DNA from 2 places in the Streptomyces tatrensis genome. Region 2 is predicted to be linked to the other one. Evidence: riboswitches for the same ligand, from Rfam matches in the RefSeq annotation. Region 2 holds a riboswitch; the other holds the start of a gene.
The links. Region 2 has a riboswitch for guanidine ahead of ACODT5_RS32375 (DMT family transporter). Riboswitches for the same ligand answer to the same signal wherever they lie in the genome.
Positions count from the first base shown of each region.

Region 1: linked by a shared signal. The riboswitch ahead of ACODT5_RS19635 (Ohr family peroxiredoxin) and the one ahead of ACODT5_RS32375 (DMT family transporter) in region 2 are both predicted to bind guanidine.

Region 1 covers NZ_JBMDLB010000011.1:874,934-882,088, forward strand. Annotated here, with positions in the region: gene ACODT5_RS19620 (ATP-binding SpoIIE family protein phosphatase) at 1-777, shown strand, start outside; gene ACODT5_RS19625 (hypothetical protein) at 789-2,930, opposite strand; gene ACODT5_RS19630 (AraC family transcriptional regulator) at 3,175-4,194, shown strand; guanidine-III (ykkC-III) riboswitch at 4,253-4,316, shown strand; gene ACODT5_RS19635 (Ohr family peroxiredoxin) at 4,392-4,871, shown strand; gene ACODT5_RS19640 (aldehyde dehydrogenase family protein) at 4,861-6,198, opposite strand; gene ACODT5_RS19645 (flavin monoamine oxidase family protein) at 6,299-7,155, opposite strand, start outside.
Region 2 covers NZ_JBMDLB010000011.1:3,673,177-3,680,331, forward strand. Annotated here, with positions in the region: gene ACODT5_RS32370 (transglycosylase domain-containing protein) at 1-1,538, shown strand, start outside; gene ACODT5_RS32375 (DMT family transporter) at 1,556-1,876, opposite strand; guanidine-III (ykkC-III) riboswitch at 1,908-2,001, opposite strand; gene ACODT5_RS32380 (GroES family chaperonin) at 2,070-2,414, opposite strand; gene ACODT5_RS32385 (DUF3618 domain-containing protein) at 2,461-2,829, opposite strand; gene bcp (thioredoxin-dependent thiol peroxidase) at 2,894-3,361, shown strand; gene ACODT5_RS32395 (HNH endonuclease family protein) at 3,505-4,128, shown strand; gene ACODT5_RS32400 (HNH endonuclease) at 4,125-4,994, shown strand; tRNA gene ACODT5_RS32405 (tRNA-Leu) at 5,006-5,080, shown strand; gene rdgB (RdgB/HAM1 family non-canonical purine NTP pyrophosphatase) at 5,134-5,763, opposite strand; gene ACODT5_RS32415 (hypothetical protein) at 5,807-6,193, opposite strand; gene rph (ribonuclease PH) at 6,315-7,046, opposite strand.

The DNA of each region.
Region 1 (7,155 bases), 2.8 Mb from region 2:
GGTGCCACCTGCCTGTACGCCGTCTACGACCCGGTGACCCACAGGTGCGTCATGGCGAGCGCCGGACACCCGCCGCCGGCCGTGGTCGGCCCGGACGGAACCGTGGAGTACGTCGAGCTGAGCCCCGGGCCGCCCCTGGGGGTCGGCGGCTGGCCCTTCGAGCCGGTCGAACGCGATCTGCCTCCGGGGAGCGTCCTCGCCCTGTACACCGACGGCCTGATCGAACGCGGAGCGGGGGACGTCGACGAGGGAATGCGCGACCTGGCGGAGCGCCTGCTGCGCGCGGACGTACTGGGCCGGCCGCTGCGCGAGGCCCGGCACGACATCGTGGAAGGGTTGCCGCCGGGCCGGCTGAAGGACGACGTCACCCTCCTGCTGGCCCGTACCCGGGCGGTGGACGACGCCTCCGTCGCGACCTGGGTGCTCGACGCCGACCCGGCGGTCGTCGGCGACGCGCGCCGACTCGTCCTGGACCAGCTGACCGCCTGGGACCTCGACGAGCTCGCCTTCAGCACGGAGCTCATCGTCAGCGAGCTGGTCACCAACTCCATTCGCCACGCCGGTGGTCAGGTCCGGCTCCGGCTGATCCGGGCGGACACCCTCACGTGCGAGGTCTCGGACTCCAGCAACACCCAGCCGAGGATGCGGCGTGCGAGGAGCGAGGAGGAAGGCGGCCGCGGCCTGTACATCGTCGCCCAGCTCTCGCACCGCTGGGGCAGCCGCTACACGGTGGGGGGCAAGACCGTCTGGTCCGAACAGGCCCTGCCCCCCGCTTGACGGGCCGGTCGCTACGGAGCGGCCGCCACCGGCATGACGTGGCCGAGCAGGCCCTCCTTCACGTAAGGCCCTTCACAGTCGGCCCTGTTGGAGACGAAGTGGTCGAACACGGAGGGTGCGTAGCACCGGTAGAGGGGCACCGATCCCGGCACCGCGCTGGTGTACACGTATCCGACCGCGCCGAGGGGCTGTTGGCCCTCGCATCCCGGGTCGCGGGTCAGCAGCGAGTGGTTCACCACCTTGCACTCGTAGAGCCGGACCGTGCCGGGCGCGGGGTCCCGCAGCACCTTCCACACCCCCTCGTGGGTGAACCCGGCGGGCAGGGAGCGTGAGGAGGCGAGGTGGCCGGCGTGGGGGCGGTGGCCGCGGACCAGCGGTACGTACGGGGTGGTGTGGCCGTCGGCTCCCTCCCAGGTGCGCAGGTATCCCTCGGCTCCCCGCATGAGCTCGTCCACCACGTCCTGGCCGCCGGTGACCCGGATGTCCTCGATCCAGTCGGGTACGAGGCCGTAGTGGGTGCCGCCGCCGTCGGTGTTGACGTCCCAGACGCGCGAGCCGGTGACCTGCCGGTCGAGGACGGAGCCGCCGTCGGGGCTGCGGAAGGGGTAGACGACGGGGTTCCCGGCCGCGGCCCGGGGGCCGGGGAGCCAGGCGAAGCCGTTCATGTCGGTGCCGATCCCGTACCCGGCTCCGTACGTGGCCCGCAGGGCGGCGTGCCTGCGCGCCTCGGCGGTGAAGGCGGGCGCCTCGTACATGTGGCCCGTGATGAAGCCGCCCAGGCGGTAGACCCGCTCGGTCCAGTTGTCGTCCATCCAGCCGTGGGTGGACAGCACGCCGGAGTAGCGTTCGGCTTCGAGCATGCGCAGCGCCTGGTTGGCCGCCTTGACGCTCATGTGGTCGATTTCCAGCATCATGTTGCGCTTGGTCATGCCCAGCACCGCGTACTCGCCCAGTGCGGTCAGGCCCCGGCGGTTGCACTGCGCGGCGGCGGCCTGCAAGGAGGCGCCGTAGTCGGGCAGTTCGACGCCTTCCGGCAGGGCGCTCCGGATCCGGGCCTCGGCCTCGGTATCGGCCCCGGAGGCTCCGGTGTCCTCGGCCGTCGCGGCGGCGGCCGCCTGTGCGTGGCCCGCCTCGTGGCCTTCGGCGGCGAGCCCGAAGCCGATCGGGTTGTCGTGCTCGGCGCCGGGGCAGGGCTCCGTGCTCCAGAAGGTGCCCGTCGACAGGAACTGGCCGACGTTGATGGCCATGCCCTGGGTGCCCGAGTCGAACCGGACGCCGCACAGGGCGTTGTCGAACTTGTGGCACAGGAACATGCTGCGCACGCCCAGCCGGTGCAGTTCGTCGAGTCCGCGGTCGATGTCGGCCATGGTGCAGCGGGCGCCGTCCAACACCTGCTTGCAGCCGAACGGTTCGGAGGCCTCCACCCCGAGGACCACGGCGAGCTTGCCCTCCTGGATGACCTTGCGCGCCTGGTCGGGCTCCGTGACGACCCGGAACCAGCCCTTGCCGGCGCCGCCGTACATGGCGTCGACGTGGTCCTGGAGCTCGTACGTCTTCTGGATCTGGAGCCTGATCGCGGTCATCTCGTCGCAGCCGCGGTCCTTGAAGAAGTAGAGGGAGCAGATGACGCCGTTGGTGACCATGTCGTTCACCAGGATCCGCTGGCCGCCCCGCCAGGCCCGCTCCACCCAGGCGTAGTACGTCTGCTGGTGGGTGGCGGAGTCGTGGGCCGGCCAGTCGCGGAACGTCGGCCAGCCGGTCGGGTCGTGCCGCCCGTCACCGCCCTTGGTGATCATGTCGAAGAGGGCGAGGACGCCGTTGGGGTAGTGCTCGGGGCAGTCCTTGAGGGCGTCCGCCGCCCCCGCCGGGGAGAAGACCTTTCCGCAGACCAGGCGTCCTCCGAAGCCCTCATCGGACATCAGGTGCACGTGCCCGTCGACGTATCCGCGGACCCGGCCCTGGGCGTCGGTGCCGGTGAACGGCTCCCCGGCGACGTTGACCTGCGAGTCGGGGGCCGGGCGGGCCACGGGCTCCCACCACCGCGTGCCCGCCGCCGCGCCGGCGGCCTGGGGGCCGAGCAGCAGGGCGACCAGCGCGAGGACCAGGCCGGTTACCAGGTACCGGCTTCGCCCGAGGGCTCTTCGTCGGTTCATCCCCATCCCTCTCTCCTTCACGATGCGTTCATGACAAGACATGACAAGGGCGCGGCAGGGGCGCCGCACGGGCACGACAGGAGCCCGGCAGGGGCGCGGACCAGGGCCGAAGGCCGACCTTAGGAGCTGCCCGCGGCGCCGTCATTCACCCCGGCGGCCAAGGCGTTGACTCTCCGGACCGGCACCCGGCGCCGCCCCGCGGGCGGTGTTGACGGGGACGGTGCGCCCGCATTGACTGACCGACGTGTCAGCCAACGAGCCGCCCCTCGTCACCGCGTGCTACGCCCTCGCCGTCCTGAGCGCCACGGCGGAGGGCGCCGGCGGGCCGGCTCCCCGGGCCTCCCCCACGGACCGGCCGGACTTCGGCGAGGTGCGCGCGCTGTGGGACGAAGTACTCGCAGCGGTGGGCGCCGGCCCGCACACCGGGCTCCTCGTGGGCGACCGCATCAGGCCCGAGGGCCTGCACATCCTGGGCCACCTCGTCCTCACCTGCGCCAGCCTCGCGGACGCCGCGCGGGCGGCCGAGCGCTACCACCCGCTGGTGAGCCGGTCGGGCCGGGTGACCCTGGACCGCCAGGGCGGCGTCGGCCGGGTCTGCTACCGGCCGGCCGCCGGCCCGGCGGCCATGCACCCCCAGCGGGTGGAGGCGATCGTCAGCAGCATGGTGCGGGCGGGCCGCTGGATCGCCGGCGACGGCTGGGCGCCCGTGGCCGTGTCGTTCGCCCATCCCCGCCGGGGCTCGGCGGAGCCCTACGCCCACGTCCTCGGCTGCCCCGTCACCTTCGGCGCCGCGGAGACCGCGATCACGGTCGCCGACGCGGACCTCGACCGGCGCCGCCCCCTCTACGACCCGGCGCTCAACGCCCTGCACCGGGCCTACGCCGACCGGCTCCTGCACCGGCTGTCCGCGGCGGTGACCGTCGCCGAGCGCGTACGGCAGTGGCTGGAGGGCGCAGCGCTCGCGGACGCGGTCATCGAGGGACCCGCCAGGGAGCTCAGCCTCGGCGTCCGGACCCTGCGCAGGGCCCTGCAGGCGGAGGGCACCTCGTGGCGCGCGCTCCTCGACACCGCCCGCCACGGCCGGGCCGGGCGGCTGCTGGAGACCACGGACCTGCCGCTGGACCGGATAGCGCCGCTCGTCGGCCTGAGCGGTGCGACGGCCCTGGTCCGCGCCTTCAACAGGTGGGAGGGCATGCCTCCGGGGGCGTACCGGAGCCGGTACCGGCCCGCGTCCGCGGATCGCGACGGGGCCGGCCGCGGGTGAGGAGGGTCACCGCGGGCGGCGCCCCGGAGGGCCGTCCGCGTTGCTAGATTGTCCGGCGGCCGACGCGAGACCCGAGGCCCCGGACGAGATGCGCCGTACCCGGTTACGCACGACGACGCGCGAGGTGCCGCACGAGCGGCGCCTTCCGCTGTCCGCACCCGGGCAGCGTCCTCGTCGAGCAAGATGGGCCGTACGCCATGACCGCGCCACTCACCCGCAGCCTGTACCGGACGACCGCGCACGCCGCCGGGGGACGTACCGGATCCGTCCGCACCGACGACGGGCGCCTGGACGTCCGCCTGGCCCCGCCGCGCAAGAAGGTCCCGGGCACCACCAACCCCGAGCAGCTGTTCGCGGCCGGTTTCGCCGCCTGCTTCACCTCCGCGCTCGCGGAGGTCGCCGCCGAGTTCGGGGCGGACGCCTCCGCCGCGCGCGTGGCGTGCGAAGTGCAGCTCGGCACCACGGACACGCCTGCCGGCTACGGCCTCGCGGTGGCCCTCACCGTCAGCCTCCCCGGCTGGCGGGCGGCGGACCTCCAGCCGCTGCTGCACCGGGCGGACGCGGTCTGCCCCTACTCGCAGGCGGTACGCGGCAACGTACCGCTGACGCTCCTGGCCCTGGACGACCCCGGTCACGACCCCGCCCCCGGTGAGGCGGAGCCCCCGCTCACAGCATGACGTGCTTGACCTGGGTGTAGTCCAGGAGACCGGACAGGGAGAGGTCGCTGCCGTAGCCCGAGTGTTTGACTCCGCCGTGGGGCATCTCGGAGACCGTGGTGCCGTGGGTGTTCACCCAGACGATTCCGGTGTGCAGGGAGCGGGTGGCGCGCATCGCGCGGTCGTGGTCGGTGGTCCACACGCTCGCGGCCAGGCCGAAGCGCACCCCGTCGGCGAGGTACAGGGCCTCGGCCTCGTCGGCGAAGGGCTGGACGGTCACTACGGGTCCGAAGATCTCCTCCTGCACGATCTCGTCGTCCTGGCGGACGCCCGCGACGACGGTGGGTTCGTGGAAGAAGCCGGGGCGCGGGAGCCGGCTGCCGCCGGTGACGATCCCGGCATGGGGCGGCAGACGGTCCAGCAGCCCCTGTACGGAGGCCAGTTGGGCGGTGTTGTTGAGGGGGCCGAAGTCGGCGCCCGCGCGGAGCCCGGCTGCCTCGGCGGCGAAGGCCGCGAGGAACGCGTCGTGGATCCGGTGGTGGACCAGGAGCCGGGTGGGCGCGGTGCAGTCCTGGCCGGCGTTGTAGTAGGCGACCGCGGCGAGGGCGGCGGCGGTGGCCTTCACGTCCACGTCCTCGTGGACGATGACGGGTGCGTTCCCGCCGAGTTCCAGGTGGACGCGCTTGAGGCCGGCCGCGGCGGCCGCCGCGATCTCCTGTCCGGCCCGGACGCTGCCGGTGACGGCGATCAGGGCGACCGCCGGATGGGCGGTGAGGGCGCGGCCGGTGTCGCGGTCTCCGCAGACGACGTTGAGCACGCCCGGCGGCAGGTGTTCCGCGGCGATCCGGGCCAGGAGCACGGACGAGGAGGGGGTGGTGTCGGCGGGCTTGAGCACGGTGGTGTTTCCGGCGGCGATGGCCGGAGCGATCTTCCAGGCGGCCATCATCAGCGGGTAGTTCCAGGGGGTGATCTGGGCACAGACCCCGACCGGTTCGCGGCGCAGCAGGGAGGTGCGGCCCTCGGTGTACTCGGCCGCGGCGGCGCCGGGGAGGTTCCGCGCGGCTCCGGCGAAGTAGCGGACGGCGTCGGCGATCGCGGGCAGCTCGTCGTCCCGGAACTGCTCGGCGGGCTTGCCGGTGTCCCCGGTCTCGGCGGTGGTGAAGGCCTCCGCATGCGCCTCGATGGCGTCGGCGATGCCGAGGAGAGCCCGCTGCCGCTCTGCCGGGGTGGTGGTGGACCAGTGCCCGTACGCGGCCGCCGCGGCGAAGCAGGCCGCGTCCGTGTCGGCGGGGCCCGAGCGCGGGGCGTGGCGGTGCACGCGGCCGGTGGCGGGGTCGGTGAGGGTCATGGTCGCGCCCGAGGCGGCGGGCCGGTCCACTCCCCCGATGTGGTTGTGCAGGGGCGGCCCGACAGGGTGGTGCGGGGGCTCCACGGGGTCGTGCGCGGTGTCAGCCACGGCGCAGCGCCTCCTCGGCGGCGGCGCGTCCGGTGCGGACGGCGCCCTCCATGTAGCCGGCCACCCACTGGTCGGATCCGCAGACGTAGAAGGGGGGTTCGTGGGTGCCGTGCCGGGGGCCGACGGCCATGACGTCTCCGGGGGTCCACTGGGTGACGTACCCCTGGGTCCACGGGTCGGTGCCCCACATGCGGGTGAACGTGGCGATCGGCCGGTACGCCTCGTCGCCGTAGAGGCGCGCGATGTCGGCCAGCAGTTCGGCGGTGCGCAGGGGGGCGGGCATGCCGAGGAGGACGCCGTAGCGTTCCGGCGGGACGAGGGCGGAGAGGATGCCCTCGCTCTGCGGCCAGGTGCTGCCGAGGACCCCTTCGCTTTCGGAGAGGCCGCTGAGGCCCCGGTCGCGCCAGAAGGGTCTGGCGTAGGCGGCGGTGAACTTGGCGGCGAGGGCGTGGCGTTGGCGGTGCAGGGAGGAGAGCCGCTCGTCGGACACCCCGGTGACGGCGACCGAGCGGAGCGGGCCGGCCGGGAGGGCGCTGACCACGGCGGCGGCGGTGAGGGTTTCGCCGCCGGCCAGGCGTACGGAGCTGCGGCCGGGCCGCCGTATCGCGACCTCCTCGACGGGTGAGCCCGTACGGATCCGGCCGCCGAGGGACTCGGCCATGCGCAGGGCCACGGTCGCCGAGCCCTCGGCGACGCGCAGGCCCTCCCACGCGTCGTACTCGTAGTGGCCGGTGCCGGGTACGGCGGCGTGTTTGCGGAGGGCCGCCAGCAGGGAGGTCCGTTCGCACGAGCCGTCGGCGAGGGCGAGTTGGCCGATCTCCCACAGGCGTACGACGGCCGGGGTGGCGC
Region 2 (7,155 bases):
CGGCCACCCAGTTCCCCGAGCCCGGCAAGGTCCGCCCGGCCGCCGGCCTCTCAGGACAGCGCGGCTACCTCGTCGAGGCCATCAAGGACTACATCGCCCAGAACAAGATCCTCGACGACAAGACCCTCGCCGAGGGCGGCTACCGCATCACCACGACCATCGACAAGACCCGCCAGACCGCCATCGTCGACGCCGTCAACGACAAGATGGTCAGCAAGCTCGACCCCAAGACGCGCAAGGCGGACCGCGTCGTACGCACCGGAGCCGTCTCCATCGACCCGGCCACCGGCAAGGTCGTCGCCATGTACGGCGGCATCGACTACACCAAGCAGTACGTCAACAACGCCACCCGGCACGACTACCAAGTGGCCTCCACCTTCAAGCCGTTCGTCTTCGCCTCCGCCGTGCAGAACGACTCGCGCACCCAGGACGGCCGCACGATCACCCCGTTCACGATCTACAACGGCGACAACAAGCGACGCGTCGTCGGCAGCCGCATCCCCTACGCCCCGGAGAACGAGGGGCAGCTCAGCTACGGCAACATCACCGTCAACACCGCCACCGACCTTTCCGTCAACTCCGTCTTCGCCCAGATGGTCGTCGACGTCGGCACCGACAAGGTCAAGCAGACCGCCATCGCCCTCGGCATCCCCGAGAACACCCCGAACTTCGACGCGGGACCGGCCATGGCGCTCGGCACCATGCAAGCCAGCGTCCTGGACATGACCCAGGCCTACGCGACCCTCGCCGCCCACGGCCGCCACACCCCGCACACCTTCGTCGAGAAGATCACCAAGGCCGGGGACACCATCCCGCTCCCGCCGCGCGACCCGGCCCAGGCCGTCAGCCGCGAAGCCGCCGACACCACCACGTCCATGCTGGTCAGCGTCGTGGACAACGGCACCGGTACGGCCGCCCTGGCCGCCGGCCACCCGGCCGCCGGCAAGACCGGCACCGGCGAACTGGACCGCTCGGCCTGGTTCGCGGCGTACACCCCGAACCTGGTCACCGTCGTCTCGATGATGGGCCAGGACCCCGACACCGGCTCCCTGGAATCCCTCTACGGAGCCCTGGGCGAGGCCCGCATCGGCGGCGGCGGCTACCCGGCCCGGATCTGGGCCCAGTACACGAAGACGGCCCTGGCGGACACCGACCCCGTCGACTTCGACCTGGAGCTCATGCCGGGCGCCAACCAGCCCCCGCCGCCCCCGCCCGTGAACCAGGACCCGACCCCCTCCCCGGAGGAAACCCCGGGCGACCGCCCCTCGAACCGGCCCGGCCGCCCGACCCGGAGCCCGTCCACGGGCGGACAGACGAACGGGGGCCAGACGACGGGCGGGCAGACCAACGGAGGCCAGAACACGGGCGGCCAGACGGACGGGGGTCAGACCACCGGCGGCCAGACGGACGGCGGCCAGACCACCGGAGGTCAAACGGACGGCGGCCAGACCGACGGCGGCACCACGAACGGCACCACCACGGGCACCCAAGGCGGCACCACCGAGGGCCTACGCCCACCGGCGGACCTACTGGAGTAACCCAGTGAACCGGTGACTCAGTGACCGGAGGTCGCCTTCAGCCCGACGACGGCGGCCAGCAGCAGACAGATGAAGAAGATCCGGGCGGCGGTGACGGGCTCCCCCATGGCGACCATCCCGACCACCGCCGCACCGGCCGCGCCGATGCCGACCCACACGCCGTACGCCGTACCGATCGGCAGGGTCTTGACCGCGATCGACAGCAGCACCATGCTCGCCACGATGCCGGCGCCCGTGAACACGCTCGGCCAGAGCCGGGTGAATCCGTCGGTGAACTTCATGCCGATCGACCAAGCGACTTCGATCAGACCAGCGACGATGAGCAGAACCCAGGCCATGACAGGCACCTCCGGGACGAGAGCGGAACGGGGTGCGTCGTCTTGTCATGCAGCCACTGGCCACTGGCCAAGGGCGACCCGGTACGGCGCGTCTCGTCGGGGGTTCCCCACCACCGTAGCAAAACCGAACGAAAAGGGCCGGTGACGATGGTCACCGGCCCTTTTCACACTCTGCTCGGGGGCTGCTCGGGGGCTAAAGGTAGAGCCCCGTGGAGTCCTCGGACCCCTCCAGCCGCTCGGCGGCCACGGCGTGCAGGTCCCGCTCCCGCATCAGCAGGTACGTGGCCCCGCGCACCTCCACCTCGGCCCGCTCCTCGGGGTCGTACAGCACCCGGTCCCCCGGCTCGACGGTCCGTACGTTCTGCCCGACCGCGACCACCTCGGCCCAGGCCAGCCGCTTGCCCACCGCGGCCGTCGCAGGAATCAGGATGCCGCCGCCCGAGCGGCGCTCACCCTCCGGCGAATCGGATTTCACGAGCACGCGGTCGTGCAGCATGCGGATGGGCAGCTTGTCGTGGGTAGTGGTGTTCTCGCTCACGGCCCGAACCTACCCGCCCACACCCGCCCCGCACCCCACAGGGTCATCAGCGCTTTCGTCGCGCCGACACCACCAGCAGGCCCACGACACCCACCACGAGCAGCGCGACCGGCACGATCCGCTCGATGCGCGGGGCGCCGTCGTCGTGGCGCAGCGCGTCACCGGCATCGGTGACGAGGCGGTTCACCGTCGCCACCGCACGGCCGACGACGTGGTCGATGTTGCCGACCACCTTCGCCTTGGCGTCCCCGACGATCGTCTTGGGGTGCAGGCGCACCCCGATCTCGTCGAGCGCCTCGGCGAGCTGCTCGCGGCGGCGGACGATGTCCGCCTCGATCTGTGCGGGGGTCCTGGCTTCCGGCACCGCGCTGCCTCCGTCGTCGTGGTCGGTCCCTCGGCGGGTGTAGCCCACCATGAACAGTCTGTCAGCAGCTTAGTCTCGACACCGTACCGATCCCCTCTTGAGGAGACTGTTGAGAATGAGCGAGCGACTTGAGCCGGGCGACATCGCCCCCGCCTTCACCCTGCCCGACGCGGACGGCAACGAGATCTCGCTCGCCGACCACAAGGGCCGCAAAGTCATCGTGTACTTCTACCCGACCGCCCTGACGCCGGGCTGCACCAAGCAGGCCTGCGACTTCACGGACAACCTGGCCGTCCTGGCCACGGCCGGCTACGACGTCATCGGCGTCTCCCCGGACAAGCCGGAGAAGCTGGCGAAGTTCCGCGAGCAGGAGCACCTGAAGGTCACCCTGGTCAGCGACCCCTCGAAGGAGGTCCTGACGGCATACGGGGCGTTCGGCGAGAAGAAGCTGTACGGCAAGACCGTCACCGGGGTCATCCGCTCCACGGTGATCGTCGACGAGGAGGGCAAGGTCGAACGCGCCCTCTACAACGTCAAGGCCACGGGCCACGTAGCCAAGATCATCAAGGACCTGGGCATCTGATTCCCGCCCCTCCCTCCGGAACGGCCCGCACTCGACAAACGGTGCGGGCTGTTCCGTTTATCGGACGAGTTAGGCCGTAACCGTCCGACTATCGGTCCGTTATTCCGTACGAAGGCCGCACGAGCGGCCGATAGGGGGAATCAATGGCCGTCCGATACACGCGGGAACTGCTGGAAGCCGCAGCCCGCGAGACGAGCAACTGGGACGACGCAGTCCGGTGGTGCGGCGGCACGCCGAGCAGCGGCAGCAGGCGCTATCTACGGACGAAGATGCGGGAAGCGGAAATCGACTGTTCCCACTTCCCCACGAAATGGGCACGGCACACGGCGGAGCGACTCCGGGAGCTGGTGGCCGAGTCCACATCCATCTCGGAGGTGGTCAGCCGACTCGGTATCAGCAACGTCGGCGGCAACCAGACACATATCTCGCGGCGGATCGCGGCTCTCGGCATCGACACATCGCATTTCGTCGCCACCCGGAGGCGCCCCAAGGGCTCTCTCGGACCGGCGCTCTCGCTCAGGGATCCGCAGGACGGCCGTGTCCCTGGCCAGCGCTTGCGACGAGAGTTGCTGAAGGTCGGCGTTTCCGAGGAATGCGCCGAGTGCGGCGTCGGCACGATGTGGAACGACAAACCGCTCCGACACGAGGTCGATCACATCAATGGCGAGTGGTGGGACAACCGGCAGGAGAACCTTCGAATCCTCTGCCCCAACTGCCCTGCGGCTACAGACACGTACCGCGGCCGCAAGGCAAGGATGTCGGCATGAGCAAAGTCAGGTACACGCGGGACCGGTTGAGTCGAACCGCGCCACTGGCCACCAGCATGGTCGACTTCATGAGACTTCTGGACACCCTGTTGCTGGCCGGCCCTCGCCGATATCTGCGCGACAGGCTGGCCCACTACGGCATCGACACTTCGCACTTCGCCGACGAGCCACTACCTGAACGGGTCCGGCAGCGGTACACAGTAGAGCGGCTCCGCGAAGCGGCCGCCCACTCGGACAGCATCACGGGAATGCTCGCTTACATGGGCGTCGAGCCATACAACAGCGCCCACGTTCACATCGCCAAGCTCCTCGAACGGTTCGGGATAGACACGTCTCATTTCCCCCGTCGAGGTAGTCCCTCGTCGCGCCACCACTTCACCCTCGAGGAGATCGCACCCGCCGTCGCCGGAGCGAAGAGCATGGCAGGGGTCATGCGCGCGCTCGGCCACCACCCCGTCGACGGCGCCGCACGTGCCAAAGCCAGGCGGAGCATCGAAGAATACGGGCTGGCTACAGAGCACTTCACTGGCCAGGGGCACACCATCGGCCACCCCTCCCCCGCGCGCATGTCGTCGACGGAGATCCTGAGGCGACTCGAAGCCGGCTCCTCTCGCACCAAGACGGCGACGTTGCGCCGAGCCTTGGACGACCTCGGAGTGCCACATACATGCGCGGAGTGTGGCATCGGGAATGTCTGGCGCGGTCGGAGGCTCGTCTTGGAGATCGACCACGTGAACGGCGACCGGCTGGACAACCGCCGGGAGAACCTCCGCTACTTGTGTCCCTCCTGCCACAGCCAGACTCCGACCTTCGCCAAGCGATCAAGGTCGGGTATCCCATCGCAACGAGCCACCGCCGACCAGTAAGGTGGTCGCGCGGGTCCGTACCCCAGCTGGCTAGAGGGCGCCGGTTTAGGTCCGGTGTGTCGTGGGTTCGAATCCCACCGGGCCCACAGCTACGGCCGGTGACCATTTCTGATGGTCACCGGCCGTCGGCATTACCCGCTCAGCCCAGCAGCTCCCTCACCACCGGGACCAAGGCTCGGAAGGCCTGGCCTCGGTGGGAGATGGCGTTCTTTTCCGTCGGCGTGAGTTCCGCGCAGGTGCGGGACTCGTTCAGGGGCTGGAGGATCGGGTCGTAGCCGAAGCCGCCCGTGCCGGCCGGGGTGTGGCGCAGGGTGCCCAGGAGGCGGCCTTCGACCACGCGTTCCGTGCCGTCCGGGAGGGCGAGGGCGGCCGCGCAGAAGAAGTGGGCGCCGCGGTGTTCGTCGGCGATGTCGCCGAGTTGGGCCAGGAGCAGGTCCAGGTTCGCCTTGTCGTCGCCATGGGAACCGGCCCAGCGGGCCGAGAAGATGCCCGGGGCGCCGTTCAGGACGTCCACGCAGAGGCCCGAGTCGTCGGCGACGGCCGGCAGACCGGTGGCCTGGGCCAGGGCGTGGGCCTTGAGGAGGGCGTTCTCGGCGAAGGTGACGCCGGTCTCCTTGACGTCCGGGATCTCCGGGTACGCGTCCGCGCCGACCAGCTCGTGCGGCAGGCCGGCGGCGGACAGGATGGCGTGGAGCTCCGTGACCTTGCCCGCGTTGCGCGTGGCGAGGATCAGGCGGCTGGGAGAGGGCGGAGTCGGCGTCGAGGTCATGACGCCATTATTCCGGTCCGCCCCCCGCGGGCCCGGACCGGGATCAGCCCGGGGTGCAGACCTTCGAGATTTCCTTCGCCGCGTCCGCGACCGGGGTGACGTCGGGGGTCGTGGTACCGCTCTCGATGGAGGTGCGGACGTTCTGGACGGCCGTGTTCATCGAGGAAATGGCCTTGCTCAGGTCGGCGTTGTCCGTCTGGTCGCCGACCTTCTTGAGGTTCTCCTCGATCGCGTTGAGCGCGTTCTGGGCGTCCTGCGGGCTGTTGCCGGCCTGCGAGACGGCCTGCTGGAGGTCGTTGGCGCCGTCCGTGATGGCGACCGCCGTGCTCGCGCAGTCCATCGCGGTCGAGATCGCGTCGCAGGAGGTGATCGCGGGTATGGCGAGCGCTGCCGTCAGGGCGACGGCTGCCAGGCGGTACTTCGACTTCACTTCGGCCCCCAGGGGGATTCGATACTGCGAGGAATCGGATACGTGGACGGGCGCACGGCTTCGACGCCGTGCACCCGTACCCCGAGAGACGCGCGGACGGGCCGCGCGGTTGCCGGCAGCGCTAGAGCGTGAGCTCCAGGGCGCCGAGCTGGAGGGCTTCGAGGTCGGCGCAGCCGCCGGCGGCCAGGTCGAGGAGGGCGTTGAGTTCCTTGCGGTCGAAGGGCTCGCCCTCGGCCGTGCCCTGGACCTCGACGAAGCGGCCGTCGCCGGTGCAGACCACGTTCATGTCGGTCTCGGCGCGCACGTCTTCCTCGTAGCAGAGGTCGAGGAGCGGGACGCCGTCGACGATGCCGACGCTGACGGCGGCGACGGTGCCGGTCAGGGGCTTGCGGCCGGCCTTGATGAGCTTCTTGCCCTGGCCCCAGGAGATGGCGTCGGCCAGGGCGACGTAGGCGCCGGTGATGGCCGCGGTGCGGGTGCCGCCGTCGGCCTGGAGGACGTCGCAGTCCAGGACGATGGTGTTCTCGCCGAGGGCCTTGTAGTCGATGACGGCGCGCAGCGAGCGGCCGATCAGGCGGGAGATCTCGTGGGTGCGGCCGCCGATCTTGCCGCGTACGGATTCGCGGTCGCCGCGGGTGTTCGTGGCGCGGGGCAGCATCGAGTACTCGGAGGTGACCCAGCCTTCGCCGCTGCCCTTGCGCCAGCGCGGGACGCCTTCGCTGAAGGAGGCGGTGCAGAAGACCTTGGTGTCTCCGAAGGAGACGAGGACGGAGCCCTCTGCGTGCTTGCTCCATCCGCGTTCGATGGTGACCGGGCGGAGCTGTTCGGGCGTACGGCCGTCGATGCGAGACATGGGACCGAGCCTAGCCGGTGCGGGCCCGGGCCCGTGTCGCAGCGAGAAGACCCCGTCCGGGTGCGTCCGGTCGGGGTCCTGTCGTACGTACGGGCGCGGGGTGCGGGCG